Regions from separate parts of the Kitasatospora sp. SC0581 genome, predicted to be linked through region 4. Evidence: riboswitches for the same ligand, from Rfam matches in the RefSeq annotation. Region 4 holds a riboswitch; each other region holds the start of a gene.
The links. A riboswitch is a leader RNA that binds a small molecule or an ion and turns the genes downstream of it on or off. The one in region 4 is predicted to bind cobalamin.
Positions count from the first base shown of each region.

Region 1: linked by a shared signal. The riboswitch ahead of ACLWS4_RS34285 (prenyltransferase/squalene oxidase repeat-containing protein) and the one ahead of ACLWS4_RS16355 (FecCD family ABC transporter permease) in region 4 are both predicted to bind cobalamin.
Region 2: linked by a shared signal. The riboswitch ahead of ACLWS4_RS30370 (CoA-acylating methylmalonate-semialdehyde dehydrogenase) and the one ahead of ACLWS4_RS16355 (FecCD family ABC transporter permease) in region 4 are both predicted to bind cobalamin.
Region 3: linked by a shared signal. The riboswitch ahead of ACLWS4_RS13805 (cobalamin biosynthesis protein) and the one ahead of ACLWS4_RS16355 (FecCD family ABC transporter permease) in region 4 are both predicted to bind cobalamin.

Region 1 is NZ_JBLRWA010000039.1:29,891-35,584, reverse strand. Features, by position in the region: gene ACLWS4_RS34290 (hypothetical protein) at 1-846, opposite strand, end outside; gene ACLWS4_RS34285 (prenyltransferase/squalene oxidase repeat-containing protein) at 843-3,638, opposite strand; cobalamin riboswitch at 3,745-3,889, opposite strand; cobalamin riboswitch at 3,968-4,044, shown strand; gene ACLWS4_RS34280 (hypothetical protein) at 4,177-5,589, shown strand; gene ACLWS4_RS34275 (flagellar hook-length control protein FliK) at 5,674-5,694, opposite strand, start outside.
Region 2 is NZ_JBLRWA010000029.1:1,251-6,944, forward strand. Features, by position in the region: gene mmsB (3-hydroxyisobutyrate dehydrogenase) at 1-45, opposite strand, end outside; gene ACLWS4_RS30360 (enoyl-CoA hydratase/isomerase family protein) at 42-1,106, opposite strand; gene ACLWS4_RS30365 (acyl-CoA dehydrogenase family protein) at 1,106-2,248, opposite strand; gene ACLWS4_RS30370 (CoA-acylating methylmalonate-semialdehyde dehydrogenase) at 2,257-3,756, opposite strand; cobalamin riboswitch at 3,966-4,157, opposite strand; gene ACLWS4_RS30375 (alcohol dehydrogenase catalytic domain-containing protein) at 4,284-5,327, opposite strand; tRNA gene ACLWS4_RS30380 (tRNA-Cys) at 5,445-5,515, opposite strand.
Region 3 is NZ_JBLRWA010000006.1:285,987-291,680, reverse strand. Features, by position in the region: gene ACLWS4_RS13815 (hypothetical protein) at 1-512, opposite strand, end outside; gene ACLWS4_RS13810 (alpha/beta hydrolase family protein) at 1,240-2,346, opposite strand; cobalamin riboswitch at 2,684-2,817, shown strand; gene ACLWS4_RS13805 (cobalamin biosynthesis protein) at 2,925-3,938, shown strand; gene ACLWS4_RS13800 (cobyric acid synthase) at 3,935-5,449, shown strand; gene ACLWS4_RS13795 (putative cobaltochelatase) at 5,550-5,694, shown strand, end outside.
Region 4 is NZ_JBLRWA010000008.1:237,004-242,697, reverse strand. Features, by position in the region: gene ACLWS4_RS16370 (nuclear transport factor 2 family protein) at 1-285, opposite strand, end outside; gene ACLWS4_RS16365 (ABC transporter substrate-binding protein) at 376-1,368, opposite strand; gene ACLWS4_RS16360 (ABC transporter ATP-binding protein) at 1,385-2,188, opposite strand; gene ACLWS4_RS16355 (FecCD family ABC transporter permease) at 2,185-3,264, opposite strand; cobalamin riboswitch at 3,387-3,512, opposite strand; gene sodN (superoxide dismutase, Ni) at 3,594-3,989, opposite strand; gene sodX (nickel-type superoxide dismutase maturation protease) at 4,266-4,628, shown strand; gene ACLWS4_RS16340 (CGNR zinc finger domain-containing protein) at 4,636-5,217, opposite strand; gene ACLWS4_RS16335 (amino acid ABC transporter ATP-binding protein) at 5,331-5,694, opposite strand, start outside.

The DNA.
Region 1 (5,694 bases), on a different contig from region 4:
GTCGGGCACGCCCGACGGGGTGCTGCCGTCCCCGGGGGTGGCGGCGGGGTCCGTCCCCGGGGTCGCGGCGGACGCGGGCGGACGGGCTCCGCCGGGCTGGGGTGTGGCGGGGGCCGGGGCCCGGCCGCCGGTTGAGCCAGTGCCGCCGGTTGACCCGGAGCCGCCGGTCGCACCGGAGCCGCTGCCGCCCGTCGTACCGGATCCGCCCGTCCCGCCGGAACCGCCCGCCGCTCCGCCGGAGCCGCCCGTCGTGCCCTGGCCGGGGTCGGCCGGCTGCCCGCCCGGGCTGGAGTTGTGGGCCCGGACGCTGTCCGGCGAGATCGTCGGACGCCCTTCGGTGCCCTCGACGTTGGTGCCGCCGAAGATCCACAGGTCGACGCTGCCGGGCTTCGGCTGGTAGAGCATCGCGCCGAGCTGGCTGTAGGACCACTCGTTCTGGCCCGGATCGGCGTGCCAGTACGACCAGTACGCGGTGGCCGGGGGCGTCAGGACGCACTTCTCCTGCTCCGGCGTCGGGTACTGCTTTCCGCCCTGGAAGCCGCTGTAGCCGATCCGGCAGATGAAGGCCGGCCCGTCGTGCCCGGTGCCGGTGGTCTTCCAGCCGCCCTGGTTGAGCAGGGTGAACCCGGTGGTGGGCGTGGTGCCGCAGGAGCGCAGCAGCGGGCCGCCCCACTTCCCGAAGTCCACGGCGAGTACGGCACCGGAGGTGGTGGTGCACTGCTCGATCGGCAACGGGGTCGCGGCGGCCGGGGCGGTGCCCGCGGCGACGCCGCCGAAGGCGAGCGCGAAGGTCAGCGACGCCGCCCCGGACAGCCGGGCGAAGCGCGTGCCGAGCCCCCGGCTCACCGGTGACGCCCCGGGGCGGCCGCGGTGCGGCGACGGGCGACGAGGACGGCCCCGGCGCCGAGCGCGGTCAGCGCGCCGGCTCCCGCCGTCAGTGCCAGTGCCTGGCTTCCGGTACTGGCCAGGCCGCCTGAACCGGTCCGCACCGGTACGCCCCCGGCCTCGGCGGCACCGCCGGACGACGGGGCGTCGGTGGCCGGGGCCGGCCCGGTCGTGGTGGGCGAACCCGTCGGGGAGGACGTCCCCGTCGGGGTACCTGTCGGAGTCCCGGTGGGAGTAGGCGTCGGCGTGCCCGCGAGGTCGCGGGACAGCGTCCCGAAGGAAATGCCGGTGGCACCGCCCAGCACCTGCGTGGACGCGCGGACGTCCGACCCCCGCTGCCCGGCGGCCGCGACGTTGAACCCGCCGTCGCCGTTCTGCTGCCCGGCGAGGAAGTCGAGCGCCTTGGCGATCTGTCCACCGTAGGCGGCCTGGCGCAGCGTCATGCCCTGGACGGCCAGCGCGGCCGAGTTGGTGGAGTCGCCGGACGCGCCGGGGAAGCCGCCGTCGGGCAGCTGCCGCGCGGCGAGCCAGCCGAGCCCCTGGTCGACCGCCCGGGCGGCCTCGTCCCCGGGGACGAGGGCGAGGGCCATGACGGCCATCGCCGTGCTGTCCACGTCGGAGTCGCCGGTGGCGGGGATCAGGCTCGGCCAGGAGCCGTCCGGGTGCTGGAGGCCCTTCAGGTAGGCGATCGCGGGGGCGGCGCCGGTGGACTCCCCGGCCCGAAGCTGGGCCATGACGGCGAGCGCCTGGGAGAAGACGGAGGTGGCGTAGGCGTAGTTGCCCGGGGCGGCGCAGCCGGTGGTCGCGTCGGCCTTGGCGCACACCAGCGCGGCGAGGGCGGCGATCAGGTCGTGGCCGCCGAAGTCCCGCGGGTTGCGGCCGACGGCCTCGGCGAGCAGCGCCTCCTTGCCGATGGACCCGCCGCCGGCGTACTCGGTGCCGATCGCGGTCCAGTCGTTGACGGTGCGCTCGCTCGCGTCCTTGCCCTGCTGGTCGAGGAAGTCGACGATCCGGCGCAGCGCGGCGTCGTCGGTGCCGGTCGCGGCGAGGGCGTAGGCCCCGTCGATGGTCAGGCCGAAGTCGGCGAAGGCCGGGAAGCCCTCGTAGTAGTGGCCGTCGATCAGGCGGGACGGGTCGGTGAGGTAGGCGCTCCCCCTGGCCGCGTCGGGCTTCCTCCCCGCGGGCGGGGTCGGCGTGGTGGTGGGGCCGTCCGGGTTGTGCCGGACGGTGGTGAGATCGGTGCCGGTGAGGGCCAGGAGGGCCTGCTCGGTGGCGACGGCGTCCGGGTCGGTGGTCGACTCGTCGGGGCCGAAGCCGCCGTCCTTGCCCTGGCGGGCGGCGAGCCAGGCGGTGGCGGCGGCCCGGCGGGCGTCCTGGCCGGTGGCCCGGAAGACCTGGGCGGCGATCGCGGTGCTGGTGGTGTCGCCGGGGGCGCCGGGGTACGGGAGGAGGGAGCCGTCGGGCTGCTGGCTCGCCGCGAGCTGGTCGGCGGCCTTCCTGGCGGCCGCTTCGTAGCCGGGGGCCGTCCGCAGGGCGAGGGCGGCGATCGCGGTGGCGGACGGGTCGGACTCGCAGTGGTCACCCGCGACGATCATCGAACCGGCCATGCCGCCGTCGGCGCACTGGAAGGCCGCGAACCGCGCGAGGGCCGGGGCGGGCGGTGTGACGCCGGCGCGCTGGAGGGCGATGACGCCGAGGGACTGGACCCAGGGCGAGGACGCGCCGAGGAAGTCCCCGGCGGCGGTGCACCTGCCGTTCTCCCCCGCCCCCGTGCAGACGTGGTCGGTGAGCGCGGCGACCGGGTCCCGCCCGCCGAAGGCGCGCGGGTCGCGGCCGGTGCTCTCGGCGACGAGGGCCAGCAGGGCGGCGGCCCTGGTGTCCGGCGCGCCGGCCGGCCCGTCGGGGTGCAGGAACGCGTCGGTGTGGGCGTCGAGGAAGGCGACCACCTTGCGCAGCGCCGGGTCCTGCGTCCCCGCCGCCGCGAGCGCGATGGCGGTGAGGGCGGTCCGGGGGTAGTCGGGCCCCGGGGCGGCCCAGTTCTCCATGTGGTCGCCGCCGACGAGTTGGCCGGCCAGCCAGGCCGCGGCGGCCGCCGGGTCGCCCGTGGCGGAGGGGGATCCGGTGGGGCTCGGGGTCGTACTCGGGCTCGCCGTCGCCGACGGGGAGGCGGAGGGCGAGGGGCCGCCGTTCCTGGCGCGGACGGAGTCCGGGGTGAAGTTCGGCGCCCCGCTGGTGCCGCCGATGTCCGTACCGCCGTAGACCCAGGCCTCGACCTCGCCGGGCTTGGGCTTCTGCGTGCCGGCCCCGAACCGGCTGTAGGACCAGGCCTGTTGGCCGGGTTCGGCGATCCAGTACGACCAGTACGCGGTGGCCTGCGGGGTGTTGACGCACGGCTCCTCGGCCGGTGTCGGGTACTGGGCGCCGCCGTTGAAGGTCCCGGTCCCGAGCCGGCAGATGAAGGCCGGTCCGTCGTGCTCGGTGCCGGTCGTGGTGAAGCCGGCGTTGTGCAGCAGGTTCATGCCCGTCGTGGGGTGGGCGTCGCAGCCCCGGACGACGCCGCCGCCCCAGTGGGTGAAGTCGACGGCGACGATCGCGCCCGTCGTCGCCGTGCACTGCTCGATCGGGTCGGCCGAGGCGGTACCCGGGTACCCGAGCAGGACCGTGCCGCAGGCGGCGACGGCGACGGTGCCGGCGACCACCAGCGAGGCGAGGTCCCGGTTCCTGTGACGTGTGCGATTGCTGCTGACCCTCACGACGACTCCCTGGTCGGTCGACACGCGAGGCGACGGCGCAGCCGACGGTCGCCCGCGGGCACGGGGCCGTCGAAACCGCGTCGTAGTCCGCGACGACGCAAGTGCTCTGTGAACAGACCCCCGGTCCAGGCATTCCGGCTCACCCACCCTCAGGTGGGTCCACGGTTGCGGGTCAGCGCCGGAGTTGGACCGGCTTCCCCTGAATGCCGAGGGCAAAAAATCGGTTCATCAGACCACGCTGACCGACGGAGAGTCAACGGGGCGTCAGGTCGATCACATCACCTCGTCGGGCGATGGACCTGTGCGGTAGCGTCCGCGGTGGCCGAGCGGGGGAACCCGGTGCGAACCCGGGGCTGACGCGCAGCGGTGTGGGGCGGTGACCGTGCCGTCCCGAGCCCGAATGCCCGCCCGGCCATGCACCACGGCGAATGCCGGCCCACGCGATCCGGGCGGCGACCGCTCCGGCAGTCGCGCGCCCCGAGCGGACGCGGGAGTCCCGGGGCAGGGTCGGCGCCCGCCACCCCAAGGAGCCTGTCCCGTGCCCCTCCGCACCTCGTCCCGCGCCGCCTCGGCGACCACCGTCGCCCTGACGGCCGGCGCCCTGCTGCTCTCCGCCGTCCCCGCCCACGCGACGGCCACCCCGGCCCAGATAGCCACCTCCAAGAGCACCGGCGTCACGTACCTGAAGTCCCTCCAGGCCGCCGACGGCAGCTACGTCACCGGCGGCGGACTCTCCAACGAGTGGGCGTTCAGCGCGCTCGCCGCCGCCGGAACGGCCGCCGCCGACGTGACCCCCGGCGGGGACAGCAGCAGGAACGCCCGCCTCGTCTACCGCAACCAGCTCGCCGCCCCCGGCTGGCCCGGCACCTCGCCCGTGGCCACGGACTACGAGCGCGCCGTCCTCAACGCTTACGCGGCCGGCATCGACCCCGCCCGCGTCGGCCCCGGCCGCAACCTCCTCGCCGACCTCACCGCCTACTGGCAGACCGCCGAACCCGGCTACTACGGCCCGTCCGCCAACTTCAACGGCACCGTCTTCGGCCTGCTCGCCCTCGCCGGCGCCAGGACCCAGGCCGGCGCCCAGCGCGCCCCGCAGCCGCTGCTCGACGCCTCCGTCACGGCCGTGCGCGCCAACCAGCACAACGACGGCGGCTGGAACTACAGCAAGGCCGCGGGCGACCCGACGGCACTCGCCCAGGGCAGCGACATCGACATGACGGGTGCCGCCATGGCCTCCCTCTGCACCGCCGGAGTGCCCAACACCGATTCCGCGGTCGTCGCCGCCAAGAACTTCCTCAAGGGCAAGCTCGCCTCCTCCGGCGCCTTCAACGCCATGTTCGGGGTGAACACCGACTCCAACGGCTGGGCCGTGTCCGGCCTCAACGCCTGCGGCATCAACCCCCAGGGCACCGACTTCACCAGCGGCACCGGCAAGACCCCGGTCGACTTCCTGATCTCCCAGCAGTTCAAGCCCGGCGGCGGCTTCAAGTACCTTCCCACCGACACCAGCCCGTCCGCCTACGCCTCCGTCGACGGCCTGCGCGCCGTCGCCGGTGCCGGGTTCACCGCCACCCCGCCCGCCCCGACCACCGCGGGCGAGCCCGCCTGGGCCGCGACCACCGACTTCACCGCCGGCACCGCCGCCCGGCTCCCGCTGGTCGTCGACGACGGCACCGGCGCGCTCAGGGTCTGCGCCGTCACCCTCACCCCGACCGGCACCACCGCGACCCTTGGCGACGTCCTCGACGCGGCCGCCACCGCGACCCCGAGCGGCTGCGTCACCTCCGTCACCCCGTCCACCGGCGGCGGCACCGTCACCGCGCTCAACGGCACGGCCAACGCCGGCTCCTCCACCTGGAAGCTCAGCCTGGACGGCGCCACCGCCACCCCGGCCGCCCGGGCCGCGACCGTCCACCTCGGCGACACCGTCTCGCTGCGCTACGGCGGCTGACCGCACGACGCGACGCAGGACGGGGGCACCGGCGCCCCGGCCCCTTCCGGAGAAGGGGGCGGGGCGCCGGTGGCCCTCCGCCTGTCAGGGCGCGGTGGTGCCCGG
Region 2 (5,694 bases), on a different contig from region 4:
GCCGCCCATGTTGCCGAGTCCGATGAATCCGATCGTCTGGGTCACCAGCGCTCCAGGGGTGTGGTGGCGGCGAGGCCGAGTTCACGGTCGCCGAGCGGGGCGAAGTAGCGGTCCACGGCGGCGGGTTCGACGGCGCTCAGGGTCGCCGGGCTCCACCGCGGGGTGCGGTCCTTGTCGATCACCTGGGCCCGGATGCCCTCGGCGAGGTCCGGTGTGGCGAGCGCCGCGCAGGAGGTGCGGTACTCCTGGTCGAGGACGGCCTCCAGCGGGCCGAGTGCCCGGGCCCGGCGCAGGGCCGCGAGCGTCGCCTTCACGGCGGTCGGGGAGTTGGCGGCGATCCGGTCGGCGGCCTTCTTGGCCTCGGGTTCGCCGCTCTCCCGCAGCCGGTCGAGGATCTCCTCCACGGTGCCGGCCGCGTAGCAGTGGTCGATCCATCCGCGCTGCGCGTCCAGCACGCCGGCCGGCGCGGGCCCGACGTTCCGTTCCAGGGCGTCGTGGACGGGCAGTTCGGCCAGGTCGTCCAGCAGTGCGGGCAGCCGCTCGGCGGGCACGAAGTGGTCGGCGAGCCCGCACAGCAGCGCGTCCCCGGCGCCGACGGATCCCGCGGTCAGGGCGAGGTGGGTGCCCGACTCCCCCGGCGCGAGGGCGAGCAGGTAGGTGCCGCCGACGTCGGGGACGAAGCCGATGCCGGCCTCCGGCAGGGCGACCCGGGTGCTCTCCGTGACGATCCGGACGCTGCCGTGGGCGGAGACGCCGACCCCGCCGCCCATCACGATGCCGTTCATCACGGCGACGTAGGGCTTCGGGTAGCGGGCGATCCGGGCGTTGAGGCGGTACTCGTCGCGCCAGAACTCCTCGACGGCGCCCGGGTCGCCGCCGGTGGCGGCGCGGTGGATGGCGACGATGTCGCCGCCCGCGCAGAAGGCCCGCTCACCGGCGCCGGTGATCACGACGGTCTCCACGTCGCCGTCCCGCTCCCACGCGTCCAGTGCGGCGGAGATCCTCCGCACCATGCCGTGGGTGAGGGCGTTCAGGGCCGCCGGGCGGTTGAGGACGATCAGACCCGCCCGGCCCTCGCGCTGGACGAGCACCTCGTCCGTACCCATCACGCGGCCCCGGTCAGGCCGCGGGCGACGATGACGCGCATGATCTCGTTGGTCCCTTCCAGGATCTGGTGCACCCGCAGGTCGCGGACGATCTTCTCGATGCCGTACTCGGCCAGGTAGCCGTAGCCGCCGTGGAGTTGGAGCGCCTGGTTGGCCACCTCGAAGCCGGTGTCGGTGGCGTGGCGCTTGGCCATCGCGCACAGCTCCGGCGCCCGGGGGTCGCCCCGGTCCAGCGCGGCGGCGGCCCGCCAGAGCAGCGATCTGGCGGCCTCCAGCTCCGTGGCCATGTCGGCGAGCCGGAACCGCAGCGCCTGGGCGTGCAGCAGCGCGGCCCCGAACGCCTCCCGGTCGGCCAGGTGCCGGGTGGCCCGCTCCAGGGCGTCCTGCGCGCCGCCGACGGAGCAGGCGGCGATGCCGAGCCGGCCGCCGTTCAGTCCGTTCATGGCGATCCGGAAGCCCTCGCCCTCCCCGCCGAGCAGGCGGTCGGCGGGGAGCCGGACGCCGTCCAGCAGCACCTGCCGGGTCGGCTGGGCGTTCCAGCCCATCTTCTTCTCGTTCGCTCCGAAGGAGACGCCCGGGTCGTCCCGCTCCACCAGGAACGCGGAGACGCCCCGGGCCCCCGGGCCGCCGGTGCGGGCCATCACCACGTACACCTGCGAGGTGCCGGCGCCCGAGACGAACTGCTTGACGCCGTCCAGGACCCAGTGGTCCCCGTGCCGGCGGGCCCGGGTGGCCAGCGCGGCGGCGTCCGAGCCCGCGCCCGGCTCGGTGAGGCAGTAGCTGCCGAGCAGCTCCGTCGAGCAGAGCCCGGGCAGCAGCCGGGCGCGCTGGGCGGGGCTGCCGTAGCGGTCGATCATCCAGGCGACCATGTTGTGGATCGACAGGTAGCCGGCGATGGACGGGCAGCCGGTCGCCAGCGCCTCGAAGACGAGCACGCCGTCCTGGCGGCCGAGCTCCGAGCCGCCCGCCTCCTCCCGCACGTAGACGCCGCCGAGGCCCAGGTCGGCGGCCTTGCGCAGGACGTCGACCGGGAAGTGCTTGGCCTGGTCCCACGCGACGGCGTGCGGGGCGAGGTGCTCGCGGGCGAAGTCCCGGGTGGTCGCGACGATGGCGAGCTGGTCGTCGGTCAGATGGGTGTGCACGGCGCGCCTCAGCCCATCGTCGGGATGGTGAAGCTCGCGCCCTCCTTGGCCCCGGAGGGCCAGCGCGAGGTGACGGTGCGGGTGCGGGTGTAGAAGCGGATCGAGTCCGGCCCGTGCTGGTTGAGGTCCCCGAACGCGGAGCGCTTCCAGCCGCCGAAGGTGTGGTAGGCGATCGGCACCGGGATGGGCACGTTGACCCCGACCATGCCGGTGTTCACCCGCCGGGCGAAGTCCCGGGCGGTGTCGCCGTCCCGGGTGTAGATGGCCACCCCGTTGCCGAACTCGTGCTCGCTGGGCAGCCGCAGCGCCTCCTCGTAGTCGGCGGCACGCACCACGGTGAGCACCGGCCCGAAGATCTCCTCCCGGTAGATCCGCATGCCGGGCGTGACCCGGTCGAACAGCGAGGCACCGAGGAAGTAGCCGTCCTCGTGCCCCGCCAGCCGGAAGTCCCGTCCGTCGACGACGAGTTCGGCGCCCTCCTCGACCCCGAGGTCCAGGTAGCCGCGCACCCGCGCCAGCGCGTCGGCGCCGACCAGCGGGCCGAAGTCCGCCGCCGGGTCGTCCGAGCGCCCGACCTTGAGCGCGCCGATCCGCTCGACCAGCTTCGCCACCAGGGCGTCCGCCGTCGCCTCCCCCACCGGGACGGCCACCGAGATCGCCATGCAGCGCTCCCCGGCCGAGCCGTACCCGGCGCCGATCAGCGCGTCCGCCGCCTGGTCGAGGTCGGCGTCCGGCATCACGATCAGGTGGTTCTTGGCCCCGCCGAAGCACTGCGCCCGCTTCCCGTGCGCGGCGGCGGTGGCGTACACGTACTGGGCGACCGGCGTGGAGCCGACGAAGCCGAGCGCCTGGACGCGCGGGTCCTCCAGCAGGGTGTCCACGGCCTCCTTGTCACCGTTGACGACATTGAGCACGCCCGGCGGCAGCCCGGCCTCCAGGAACAGCTCGGCCAGCCGCAGCGGCACCGAGGGGTCGCGCTCCGAGGGCTTGAGCACGAAGGCGTTCCCACAGGCCAGCGCGGGCGCGGCCTTCCAGAGCGGGATCATCGCCGGGAAGTTGAACGGCGTGATGCCCGCGACCACGCCGAGCGGCTGGCGCATCGAGTACACGTCGATGCCCGTCCCGGCGTTGTCGCTGAACTCGCCCTTCAGCAGGTGCGGGATGCCGGCGGCGAACTCCACGACCTCCAGGCCGCGTTGGATGTCGCCGTGGGCGTCGGCCACGGTCTTGCCGTGCTCGGCGGAGAGCAGCCGGGCCAGCTCGTCCTTCTCCTGCTCGACGAGTTGGAGGAAGCGCAGCAGGACGCGGGCCCGCCGCTGCGGGTTCCAGGCGGCCCACGCGGGCTGGGCCTGCGCGGCGTCGGCGATCACCGCCTCGACCTCGGCGCGGCTCGCCAGGGGCACCCGGGCCTGCACCCGGCCGGTGTTGGGGTCGTACACGTCGCCGAAGCGGCCGGAGGTGCCGGCGGTGGGCTTGCCGGCGATGAAGTGGGTCAGTTCTCGGACCATCGGTTCCTTCTCTCGACAGGGGTGGGGAGAGGAGGAATGGAGGCCGCCGCCTGCTGGCGGGCGCACGGTGGTGCGCCCCTCGGCACGGGCGTACGGCGGTGTGACGGTACGTCAGGACGCGGGCGCCCCGGCGGTCGTCGGCACGGGACAGCCAGGCGCGGTGGAACGGGAGCAGCCCGGAGTCATGTGTGTCGTCTCCATCCTCGTGGAAAACACGAACCACCCGCGGCCGGTATCCTGACTCCCGGATCACCGCACGCCCTCAGGCCTTCCCGGCTGGCTGCCAGTGGCCGTCATCTGCGAGGACGGACTCCCCGGTCACAGTGGCGGGACCGTGCCGGACTCACACCGGCTTCCCTGACACCGCGGACCTGCCGTCGACCATATAGTTGGACGTCCTAGTAAGTCCAGGGGTACGCGCCCGCGCCGCGCCGCCGGAGGGCCGCTCACCCCCGTCCACCTGCCCGGACACGCCGGGAGCCGGCCCCGAGGGACCGGCTCCGAGGGCCGGCTCCGATGACCGCCGCTCAGCGGCCGGTGGTGACGACCATGCGGAAGCGGGCCCGGTTGGCGGCCATCTTCTCCACCGCCGCCGCGGTCCGCTCCAGCGGCACCTCCTCGACCCAGGCCCGCACCCCCGTCCGCGCCGCGAAGCGCAGCGTGTCCTGGGTGTCGACCGCGATGCCCGAGGAGTGCGCGTAGACCTTCCGGTCGCCCTGGATCAACTGCAGGGCGCTCAGCTGCAGCGGCTCCGCCGGGAGTCCGACCATGACGAGCTCGCCCCGACGGGTGATCCCGTCGATCGTCGCCACCACGGCGGGCGCGTTGGTGACGGTGGACAGGACCACCTTCGCACCTCCCAACTGCCGTAGGGCCTCGGCGACATCGCCCGCGGTGCTGTCGATGTAGTGGGCGGCGCCGAGCCGGAGCGCGAGCGGCCCCTTCTCCTGGCCGCGGGCGATGGCGACGGTACGGAAGCCCATCTTCTCGGCGAACTGGACGCCCAGGTGGCCGAGTCCGCCGATCCCCAGGATGGCGACGGTGTCCCCGGGCCGTGCGGCGGAGCGGCGCAGGGCGTTGAAGACCGTCACCCCCGCGCAGGCCAGCGGCGCCGCCTCGACCGCGGTGAGCTCGTCCGGGACCGCCGCCAGGGCCACGGCCGGGACGACGACGGAGTCGGCGAACCCGCCCGGATAGGCGACGCCGGGGATCTCGACCCGTGCGCAGTGCAGGCCGTCGCCCGCCCGGCACGCGTCGCAGTGCCCGCAGCTGCCGCCGTACCAGCCGACCGCGACCCGGTCGCCGACCCGCCAGCCCTCCACGCCCTCGCCGAGGGCGTCGACGCGGCCGGCGATCTCGTGCCCCGGGGTGATCGGGAAGGTGCTGCCGGGCAGCAGGCCGCTGGCGATGAGCAGGTCGGAGTGGCAGACCCCGCACGCCTCCACGGTGATCCGCACGGCTCCCGGGCCGGGCTCCCGCGAGGGGACCTCGACCAGCTCGGGGGCCGCACCCGGCCCCGCGACCTGGACGGCGCGCAGCGCGGCGGCCGAGCCGCTGGGGGAGGTGGTCATGAGCGATCCCTTCGCCGGGTGATGTGCCCCGGAGCCCCAGGTGACCGCACCGCTCGTCCTGTTCCGGGCGCGCCTTTCGAGACGGATCGAAATGTCTCGAAAGAACTCGGAAGTAAAAGGTGGAGATAGGAATCGAACCCATCTGAACGGCCCTGCAAGCCGCCGCCTAGCCACTCGGCCACTCCACCCCGACAACGATGGAAACATTACACGCACATGAACACGGACCCTGACCAGAATTCCCCGGGAACGGCGATGTTTCACCCCATGGGGCTCTTAGTGCGTCTAGTGTTATTTCTTTCGACATGGCGCCGGTAGGGTCCGACGAGCCAGCGCGTAAAAGACCGGGTGCGCTAGCCTGTGCCGA
Region 3 (5,694 bases), on a different contig from region 4:
CCGCCGAGGCCGGTGCCGACCCGGCGCTCGTCCAGGCCGCGGCGCAGCAGCTCCAGCAGCTCGCTCTCGGCGACCGGGCCGTCCACCAGGTGCAGGAAGGAGAGCAGCTGCGGGGCCTGGTCCACGGCCTGCCCGGCCAGGACGGCGAAGACGCCGCGCAGCGCCGCGGGCGGCACCGGGGCGAGCAGGGTCCAGGCATCGAACAGCGCCGACCAGCCGCGCACCACGGCCTCGTCGTCGTGCTCCCAGGCGTGCAGGCGCCAGCCGGGGCCGGCTCCGCCGTCCCGGGCCTCCACCAGGCCCACCAGCAGCGCCTGCCCCCACGCCTTGGCGGCGGCACCGACCGTCATGGCCAGGGCCCGGCCCGCCGCGCGGGCGTCGTCCGGGAGCAGCTCGCCGCGCTTGTCGACCTCGGCCAGCTCACCGGCCCAGCGGGCGACCCGGACGGCGTCCACCAGCATCCGGCGGGCCAGCGGCGCCAGCTCGGAGGGTGCCGGAAAGCCCTCCGGCACGGGAACCCTGCCCCGCCCGGGAGCCGGAGCGGGCCCTCGTCGCCGGGGTACTGCGTTACGGGGGACTCCCGCCCCGCCCGGCCTGCCACCGGCGGGCCGTTGGGCCGTTCCGGGGAGACGGGTCACCGTCGCACCGGTACCGATCGTCGGCGGGAGCGGGGCATCACGGTCGCGCGGGTTCCGAGACGTCACGTCGAGCAGTCTTCCCCTTGTACCGGCCTTCTGTCACATCCGGTTGTCCGTACGACCGGGCGACCGCCGGTGGCACCTCCGCAAGATCGGGCAACAACGGCAAACCGCCTGGCCGGAAACGTGTGACCTGCCCATGCCACAGGGGGCGGGCCGGTTGCCGGGAATGCTCGGGCGGTCACCGTGCGTACGGGTGGGGGGTAAGGGGCCGGGCCAAATATTGCTCCTGACAGCCGAGGGGCCCGTACGGGGGCGTTTCGGCCCGGCGACGCCCGGCGGGACTGTCCAGCCCGAATCCGGACGGATGGCGGGCGCGGTGATCGGGATCGAGCCGCACCGGAAGTCGGCCGGGCCGACTTTTCACGCGGGCCCGGAGGAATGGGAGGAACGTTCATTCTCGGACGGGGGGAATCGCACCGGGAAAAGCGGCGGGGACCAGCCGAAAACGCCCTCGCGCACAGGGGGGGTGGTTGAGGGGCCAGGGCCGGTCTTCGGACTCGCCTCTGCGGGGCGAACGACGGGAGTCCGAAGACAGGCCCTAGAGCAGCGGGGTGAGCCAGCGGCGGAGGAGTTCGGTGTAGCGGTCGGGGGCGGTGTTCCAGAGGGTGGCGTGGTCGGCGCCGGGGAAGGGCTGGAGGCTCACCACGTCGCGGCGGGCGGCGGCCAGCTTCTCGGCGGCGCCGAAGGGCGCGATCCTGTCCTCGGGGCTGTGCAGGAGGAGGGTCGGCACCCGCAGGTCGGTGCCGTCGGCGATGCGGCCGAAGTCGGCGAGGTCGACCCCGGTGCGGCCCTCGGCGGCGAGGGCGCCGAGCTCGGCGGCGACGCCCTGGAAGCCGGCCCGGGCGGCGTCCCGGCGGGCGGAGGCGGGCAGGTCGAGCACGGGCGAGTCGAGGATCAGGCCGCGGACGGCGTGCGACCAGGCGGAGCGGGCCACGGTCTGCAGCACGATGGTCGCGCCGACGGACCAGCCGTACAGGATCACCTTGCCCGCGCCGCTGTCGAGCGCCAGCCGTACCGCCGCCTCGATGTCGCGCCACTCGGTCTCGCCGAAGTGGCTGAGCCCGTCCGGGGAGGCGGGGGCGCCCCGGTCGCCGCGGTAGGTGACGGCGAGGGCGGGCAGGCCGAGCCGGTCGAGGACGGGGAGCACCGGGAGGGTCTGCCGGCGGTCGTCGCCGGGGCCGTGCACCAGGATCACCCAGGTGCCGCGCTTGCCGTCGAGCCGCCAGGCGGGGAGGGCGCCGAGCTCGCCGTCGGCGGTGGTGTCGGCGAAGGCCAGGCCGAGCGCCTCGGTGGGGTCGCCGAGGTGGACCCGCGGGGTGAAGCGGACCTCGGTGCCGGGGACGAGGGTGCCCCGGTCGGCGCGGACCAGTCGGCGGGTGACGCCCTGTTCGTCGGCGTGCAGCACCTCCTCGACGACCGCGTGCCCGCCGTCCGCCCACTCCACCGCCCAGCGGCCGGGGCGCAGGCTCGCGGGGCCGCGGGTGAAGGTGACCCGGCCGGCGGCGAGGGCGCGGACCTGGACCGGCCCGGACTCCTGGACGGCGGTCACCGGACGGACCATCCGCTCGGAGGCCCGGCGGCCGACCACCAGCACGGCGGCCCCCACCGCGGCGGCCGCCACGACGGCGGCGGTTCCCCAACGCATCTCGCTCCCCGCTCTGTTGTTCACGGACGTTGTTCACGGACGTTGTTCACGGACGTTCTTCACGGACCGGACGGTGTTCGAGCCCCAGTTCACCGGCGCTCCGCCCGACCGGCCACCGGGCTGGGCCGTCCGGGTCACCCGGCGGGCGCTCCCGGGGTGCTCAGGGCGGTGCTCAGGGCGGTACTCAGGGGGTGCCGGTGGCGGGGGTCGGGGCGGGGCCGCGCCGGGCGATCCGACCGGGCGTCAGCGGCGTCCCCGTGTGACCAACCCCTCCGTGACCTCGGTTGACTCCCGGTTCGGGCCCGTGATGGGATCCTGGGGCCAAACGGAGGCATGGAGAGGAAGCCGGTGGAAGTCCGGCGCGGTCCCGCCACTGTCACCGGGGAGCACGCTCGGAACATCGCCACGGCGGGCCGTCGACGGCCGCTGGAAGGCTCCGGGGGTGCGTTCGACCCGGAAGCCAGGAGACTCTCGCCGCCGTCACGTCGATCCAGGGCGCGGACCCTGAGTGAGGACACGCACGCGATGCAGGCTGCCCCGCCCGGCCGGACTCCGAGCTGCCCTCCGCCGTGCGGCCGATGACCCCGCGCGCGCCTTCCCCCGCTCCGCGCCCGCTGACCCGAGCCTCGCGCCCGCTGGCCCGCGCCGCCGTGTTCGCGCTCGGCGCCGCCGCGGGCTACGCCGCCGACGCCCGCTTCGCCGACCCCCGCCGGGGCCACCCGGTGGCCTTCTTCGGCAGCGCCGCGACCCGGCTGGAGCGGCGGCTGTGGCGCGACGACCGCGCCGCCGGGGCCGGGTACACCGCGCTGTGCGTGGGCGCGGTCGCGGCGGGCGCGGTCGCCCTGGACCGTACGGTGGGCCGGCGCCCGCTGGGCCGGGCGGCGCTGGCGGCGGCCGCGACCTGGACGGTGCTCGGCGGCACCTCGCTGACCCGGGAGGCCCGCACCATCGGCCGCTCGCTGGCCGCCGGCGACCTCGCCGCCGCCCGGGAGCGGCTGCCGCACCTGTGCGGGCGGGACCCGAGCGCGCTGGACGGGCAGCAGATCGCCCGGGCGGTGGTCGAGTCGGTGGCCGAGAACACCGCCGACGCCGTGGTGAACGCGCTGACCTGGGGCGCCCTGGCCGGCACCCCCGGCCTGCTGGCCTTCCGCGCCGTGAACACCCTGGACGCCATGGTCGGCCACCGCTCGCCCCGCTACGCCCGGTTCGGCTGGGCCTCGGCCCGGCTGGACGACGTGGCGGGCTGGCCGGGTGCCCGGCTGACGGCCCTGCTGACGGTGGCCGCCGCCCCCGAGCCCCGGACCGCCTGGCGGGTCTGGCGGCGCGACGGCTCCGCGCACCCGAGCCCGAACGCGGGCCAGGCCGAATCGGCGTTCGCCGGCGCGGTGGGCGTCCGACTGGGCGGCACGCTGCGGTACGGCGAGCGGGTGGAGCACCGGCCCGTCCTGGGCGCGGAGCTGCGGCCGGTGACGGTGGACGACATCGAGCGGGCCTGCGCGCTCTCCCGGCGGGTGGGCGCACTGGCGCTGGGTACGACGGTCGCGGGGCACGTCCTGCTGCGGGCACTGCTGAAGAAGAGGGGACGGGCATGAGCAACGCACTGCTGGTCGCGGGGACGACCTCGGACGCGGGCAAGAGCGTGGTGACGGCCGGGATCTGCCGGTGGCTCGCCCGCCAGGGCGTACGGGTCGCGCCGTTCAAGGCGCAGAACATGTCGCTCAACTCCTTCGTCACCGCCGACGGCGCCGAGATCGGCCGCGCCCAGGCGATGCAGGCGCAGGCCGCCCGGGTGGAGCCGGAGGCGGCGATGAACCCGGTGCTGCTCAAGCCGGGCGCGGACGGCCGCAGCCAGGTGGTGCTGCTCGGCCGGCCGGTGGCCGAGGTCGGCGCGCTGGACTACCGCGAGCGCAAGCCCGTCCTGCTGGAGCGCGCCCTGGAGTGCCTGGCCGACCTGCGCGGCCGCTACGACGTGGTGGTCTGCGAGGGCGCGGGATCGCCCGCCGAGATCAACCTGCGCGACCGCGACATCGCCAACATGGGCCTGGCCACGGCCGCCGCCCTGCCGGTGGTGGTGGTCGGGGACATCGACCGCGGCGGGGTCTTCGCGGCGATGTACGGGACGCTGGCGCTGCTGTCGGCGGAGGACCAGCGGCACGTGGCGGGCTGGTTCGTCAACAAGTTCCGCGGCGACGCGCGGCTGCTGGCGCCCGGGCTGGAGATGCTGCACGAGCTGACCGGCCGTCCGGTGCTGGGCACGCTGCCGATGCTGCCCGGGCTCTGGCTGGACGCCGAGGACTCGCTGGACCTGTCCACCGTGGCGGACCGGGCGGACGGGCCCGGGCCGCTCGGCGCGGACGTGCTGCGGGTGGCCGTGGTGCGCTTCCCCCGGCTGTCCAACTTCACCGACATGGACGCGCTCGCGCAGGAGCCGGGCGTGCTGGTCCGCTGGGCGACCAGGCCGGAGGAGCTGGCCGACGCCGACCTGGTGGTGCTGCCCGGCACCCGGGCCACCGTCGCGGACCTCGCCTGGCTGCGCGAGCGCGGCCTGGAGCCGGCCCTGAAGGCGCGGGTGGCAGCCGGACTGCCGGTCCTCGGGGTCTGCGGCGGCTACCAGATGCTGGCGCACTCGATCGTGGACGAGGTCGAGTCGAAGGCGGGCGCCGTCGACGGTCTCGGGCTGCTGCCGACGCGGGTGCGGTTCGGCGTCGAGAAGGTGCTGGCGCGGCCGGTCGGCGAGGCGTTCGGGCAGCGGGTCGAGGGCTACGAGATCCACCACGGGGTGGTGACCGTGGAGGGGGGCAGTCCCTTCCTGGACGGCTGCCGGGTCGGCCCGGTCTGGGGCACCACCTGGCACGGCGCGCTGGAGAACGACGGGTTCCGCCGCGAACTCCTGCGCGAGGTCGCCGAGTTGTCCGGCCGGGCGTTCGTCCCGGCGCCGGACACCTCCTTCGCCGCGGCGCGCGAGGCCCGGCTGGACCGGCTGGGCGACCTGATCGAGGAGCACGCGGACACCGACGCGCTGTGGAAGCTGATCGAGGGCGGGGTGCCGGCGGCCGGATCGCTGCCGTTCCTCCCGCCCGGGGCCCCTGGGAGTGACGCATGAGCCGGACACGGGCACAGGGCTGGGCAGGACCGCCGAACCGGGCGGGGCGGCAGGGCCGGGCACGATCACAGAGTCAGGCACGACAGGACTGGGGTACGGCATGAGTGACGTCCGCTATCCGTTCACCGCGATCGTCGGCATGGCCGACCTGCGGCTCGGACTGCTGCTGAACGCGGTCTCCCCGGCCGTGGGCGGCGTGCTGGTGCGCGGCGAGAAGGGCACCGCGAAGTCGACCATGGTGCGCG
Region 4 (5,694 bases):
GCCGTCCGGGTACCGGCAGGACTCCAGGAAGGCGACGTGGTCGCCCTGGACGACCACCTGTTCCAGTGTGTGGGTCATCTCGCGGCCGTAGACGTCGTCCAGCATGGCGCCGATCTCCTCCCGCCCGTGCATCACCAGGGGGTGGCTGGGCTGGGTCTTGCGGTCGACCATGCGCAGTTCGGCGTCCTCCGCGTAGAGCGCCAGGAGGGCCTCGGCGTCGCGGCGCTCGATGCCCTCGCGCAGTGCGCGGGTGTCGAAGGCGGCGGGGGCCGTCGTGGTGGTCATGATCTCGCTCCTCCGGTCGGGTTCCGTCGGCTCGTACCTTGAGCGTACGCCCGCGGCCGCCCGGACCCGGAGGAGCGGGATCCGGGCCGGTCAGGAGGCCGGCACGGTGCGCAGGTAGGCGGCCAGCGCGCTGATCGCGGCCGGGTTGCGCGGGCTCTCCACCAGGTCGACGTAGTCCATGACGAAGATCCGGCCGTTCCTGACCGCGGCGACGTCGGCCAGCGGCGGGAAGGACATCAGGAACTTCCGCTTCTCCTCGGCCTTCGGCGTCGCGTAGTCGTTGATCACGATCACCTCGGGGTCGCGCTGCACCACGCTCTCCCAGCCGGCCGTGACCCAGCTGTCGGCGAGGTCGCCCATGATGTTGGTCCCGCCCGCCTTGGCGATGATCTCGTTGGCGGCGGCGAACTTCCCGGCGGTGTACGGCTTGTCCTGCCCGCTGTCGTACAGGAAGACGGACGGGTGGCGCTCGGCCGGCGGGACGGCGGCGATCCGCGCCTTGAAGTCCGCGATCAGCTGGTCGGAGCGGTCCTTGACGTCGAAGATCTCGCCGAGGTTGGCCAGGTCGGTGTAGAGCGCCTCCAGCGGGTCCATCACGCCGCGCTCGGTGCCCTTGCCGCTGCGGCAGGACTCGCTGAGCACGTACGAGTCGACGCCGAGCGCCTTGAAGGCCTGCGGGGTGACGCCGCTGCCCTCGTCGAAGCCGTAGTGCCAGCCAGCGAAGACCAGGTCGGCCATGGCGTCCAGCGCGATCTCCTTGGTGAGGATCTTCTTGGAGAGCCACGTGGTCTGCTGGTAGCCGTCCTTCCAGGCGACCTGGTCGATCTTCCCCTTGTCGTCGGGCATCACGTAGCCGGCCATCCGGTCGGCGAGGCCGAGCGAGAGCATCAGTTCGGTGATGTTGACGTCGTTGGTCACCACCCGGGCGGGCTTCTGCGCGAAGGTGAGCTTCTCCCCGCAGTTGTCCACCGTCACGGGGTAGTGGGCGGAGGCGGTGGCGGCCTCCTTCGGGGCGATCTCGGCGCCGCAGCCGACGAGTCCGAGGGCGAGCAGGGCGGTGGCGGCAACGGCCTTGGTGCGCACGGGAGTTCCTTGGGGGTCAGGGGAGGCGGTCGAAGAGCAGCTGGAGGGCGCCGGTCTCCGGGTGGCGCACCGGGGTGCCCCGGACGCCGAACACCTCGGCCAGCAGGGCGGGTCGGAGCACCTCGTCGGGCGGCCCGGAGGCGACGATCCGGCCGTCCCGCAGGACGTACAGCAGGTCGCAGTGGCCCGCCGCCAGGTTGAGGTCGTGCAGCGCGGTGAGCACCGTCGGACCGGCCTCGCGGGCGAGCGCCAGCACCTCCAACTGGTGCGCGATGTCGAGGTGGTTGGTGGGTTCGTCGAGCACCAGCAGGCGCGGCTCCTGGACCAGCGCGCGGGCGAACAGCACCCGCTGCTTCTCGCCCCCGGACAGGCTCAGGAAGCCCCGCTCGGCGAGGTGCCCGGCCCGGACCTTGCGCAGCGCCTCGGCGCAGCGCCGCTCGTCCCCGTCGACTTGGGCGCCGAAGCCGCGGCGGTGCGGCAGCCGGCCCATGGCGACCACCTCGGCGACGGTGAAGTCGAACTCGGCGGAGTGCTCCTGGGTCAGCGCGGCCACCCGGCGGGCGCTCTCGCGGGCGGTGAGGGCGTGCAGGTCGTCGCCGGCCAGCCGGACCACGCCGCCGGCCGGCTTCAGCACCCGGTAGACGCAGCGCAGCAGGGTCGACTTGCCGCTGCCGTTGGGGCCGATCAGGCCGACCACCTGCCCGGCGGCGGCCGCCAGGCTCACCTCGTGGACCAGCCGGGTGCCGGCCAGTTCCACCGAGACGCCGTCGACGGCGAGGTCCTGGGCGTGCACCGGGGTCGGGTCGGTCGTCGCGGTCACCGGGCACCTCCGAAGGCCTGGCCGCGGCGGCGCATCATCACCAGGAAGGCGGGCACGCCGAGCACCGCGGTGAACACCCCGACGGGCAGTTCGGCGGGCGCCAGCAGGGTGCGCGAGGCGATGTCCACCCAGACCAGCAGCAGCGCCCCGGCGAGCGGCGCGACCACCAGCACCCGGCGGTGCCCGGCGCCGACCAGCATCCGCGCCAGGTGCGGCATCAGCAGCCCGACGAAGCCGATCGCCCCGCTGACCGCGACCACGGTGCCGGTGACGGCGGCGGTCACCACGAACAGCTCGCGGCGCAGCCGGTCCGGGTCCACACCGAGCGAGGCGGAGGTCTCGTCGCCCATCGCGAGCGCGTCCAGCCGCCCGGCGGTGCAGGCCAGGTAGGCGAGCCCGGCCAGCACGGTGACGGCGGCGATCGGCACCTTGCCCCAGGTGGCGCCGCCGAGGCTGCCGAGCAGCCACATCATGACGTCCCGGGCGGCCTCGCCGCGGTCGGCGGCGAAGACCATCAGGGTGGTGGCGGCGGAGAAGCCGTAGGACAGCGCGGTGCCGGTGAGCACCAGCCGCAGCGGGGTGAGCCCGTACGCGGTGCGGGCCGCGACGTAGACCAGGGTCATGGCGGCCAGCGCGGAGCCGAAGGCGGAGGCGGAGATCGCCCACACCCCGAGCGAGGCGAAGGCGCCGAACAGCATCACGGCGTTGGCGCCGACGGCCGCGCCGGAGGAGATGCCGAGCACGAAGGGGTCCGCCAGCGCGTTGCGCACCAGGGCCTGGACGGCGACCCCGCAGGCGGCCAGCCCGGCGCCGACCACGGCGGCCAGCACGGTGCGCGGCAGCCGGATCTCCCAGACGATCGCGTACGCGGCCGCCTCGTCCGCGTCCAGCCGGCCGCCCGTCAGCCCGGCGCCCAGGAGCCGCAGCACCCGGGGCAGGCCGAGCCCGGAGGAGCCGAGGGCGACCCCGCAGACCAGGGAGAGCAGCAGGGCGGCGGCGAGTCCGGCGGCGAGCGGGACGACGGGTATTCGGCGAGTGGGCGGGCCGACTGCACGGTTGACGGGTGCGCGGTTCACGGGTGCGCCTTGCCTCGGGCCGGGAGCGCGCCGGGGCGGGCGCGGGCCGGGGGCGTGCCGGGGCGCCGTTCCCCTCGCAGTCCGCGGCGAGTTGTCGGGAGGTCGGCGGCCGAGGGCGATCGGGCTGGCGCGGCCGTACGGGCGGGTACGGGCCGTGCTCACCGTTGCGGGTCAGCGCCGGATTCGCACCGGACTTCCCCCTCGGACGCCCTGGCAGCATAACAGCCACTCAGGGCAGGCAACCCTTACCGGGCCGGGTCGGACGTGAACGCACGACCGCCCCCGTCCGGCGGTGCGGACGGGGGCGGTCGGGTGGCGACGCGTCAGGCTCAGGCCTGCTTGGTCTCCCAGAAGATCTTGTCGACCTGGGCGATCAGGTCGAGCAGGGCCTGGCCGGTGGCCGGGTCCGTGGACGCCTTGGCGGCCGAGGCGGCCTTCAGGGTGTCGTTGATCAGCTGGTGCAGCTGCGGGTACTTCTCGAAGTGCGGGGCCTTGAAGTAGTCGCTCCACAGCACCGAGATGTGGTGCTTGACGGCCTCGGCGCGCTGCTCCTTGATGATGACGGCGCGGGCGCGGAAGTGCGGGTCCTCGTTGGCCTGGTACTTCTCCTGGGTGGCCTTGACCGACTCGGCCTCCAGCTTGGCCTGCGCGGGGTCGTAGACGCCGCAGGGCAGGTCGCAGTGGGCGTGGACGGTGGCGCGCGGTGCAAACAGACGAGAGAACATGGGAGTCCTTCCTTAGATCGTCTTCCCGCGCCCGAGATTACCCTTCCGCCCTCCCGGTTTCGCGATCGGGCGGTGGGCCTAGGGCGAAAGACGGACCGGGAACCGGCGCAATCCGGACATCGGACGGACGGCGGTCCGTACGGCAGACTGGGGGCGCGAGCGGGGGCGGGAGGAGGAGTCGTGGCGCGGAGCACGCGAGCGGAGGGCGCCGGGGCGGGGGAGCGCGGCCCGGGCGGCGCGCTGCCGTTCGGGCTGGTCGACGTGGCGGGGCCGTCGATGGTCCCGACCCTGCGCGAGGGCGACCGGCTGCTGGTCCGCTACGGCGCGCCGATCCGGCCCGGCGCGGTGGTGGTCTTCCGGCACCCCTTCCAGCAGGACCTGCTGGTGGTGAAGCGGGCCGCCGAGCGCCGGGCCACGGGCTGGTGGCTGCTCTCCGACAACCGCCCGGTGGACAGCGACAGCCGCAGCTACGGCGCCGTCCCGGACGAGCTGGTGCTCGGCCGGGTGCTGCTGCGGCTGCGCCCGAGCCCGGTCTGGCTGGCGCCGGGGCGCCGGCTGGAGCGGCTGCTGCTCACCCCGCGGCTGGCCCGGGTGCCGGGCCTGGCCCGCCGGCTCGGCGCCTGGGTCGAGGAGGTCTAGCGGGCCGCTACGCCCGGGCCGCCGCCTCCGCCTCCAGGCGCTTGCGGGCCCGGTAGGCGGCCACGTTGGCGCGGGTCGCGCAGCGGTCCGAGCAGTAGCGGCGGGAGCGGTTGGTCGAGGTGTCCAGGTAGGCGTTGCGGCAGGGCGCGGCCTGGCAGATGCCGAGCCGGTCGGCGCCCAGCTCGGTGAGGTGGACGGCCAGGCCCATGCAGGCGACCGCGCTGAAGTGGGCGGTGGCGGTGGGGGAGTTGTCGGCCAGGTGCAGGTGCCAGCGCGGCCGCCCGGCGTCGTCCAGGTAGTCGTGCCCGGAGATCAGCGGGCTGACCGGGTACTCCATCAGCAGGCTGTTCAGCAGGTCGACGCCGCGGATCTCGTCCCCGCCGGCGGCGGCCTCGAAGACCCCGCGCAGCCGGGTCCGCACCGCCCGCAGCCGGGGCACGTCGGACTCGTCGGCGAGCGAGCGGGCCCGCGAGGAGTCGGAGAAGAGACCGCGCACCGCCTCCACGGAGGTCAGCGAGTCGGTGCCGCGCTCGGGCTCCTCGGTGTTCACCAGCCGGACGGCGAGATCGGCGTAGGCGGCGAGCTCCACAGGGGTCCTTCCAGGGGGGTCGGTAACGGGCTGACTGCCTCCAGCCTATTACCCGGGCGGGCAAAACGACGGCGCCCGGCAGGAGTGACCTGCCGGGCGCCGGGCGTACGGGCTCAGAGCACCTTGGAGAGGAAGGCCCTGGTGCGCTCGTGCTGCGGGTCGGTGAGCACCTCGCGGGGGTTGCCGGACTCGACCACCACCCCGCCGTCCATGAACACCAGCGCGTCGCCGACCTCGCGGGCGAAGCCCATCTCGTGGGTGACGACCACCATGGTCATGCCCTCCTCGGCGAGGCCGCGCATGACGTCGAGGACGTCGCCGACCAGCTCCGGGTCGAGCGCGGAGGTCGGCTCGTCGAAGAGCATCAGCTTGGGCTTCATGGCCAGCGCGCGGGCGATCGCCACGCGCTGCTGCTGGCCGCCGGAGAGCTGCGAGGGGTAGTTCTTCGCCTTGTCGGCGAGGCCGACCCGCTCCAGC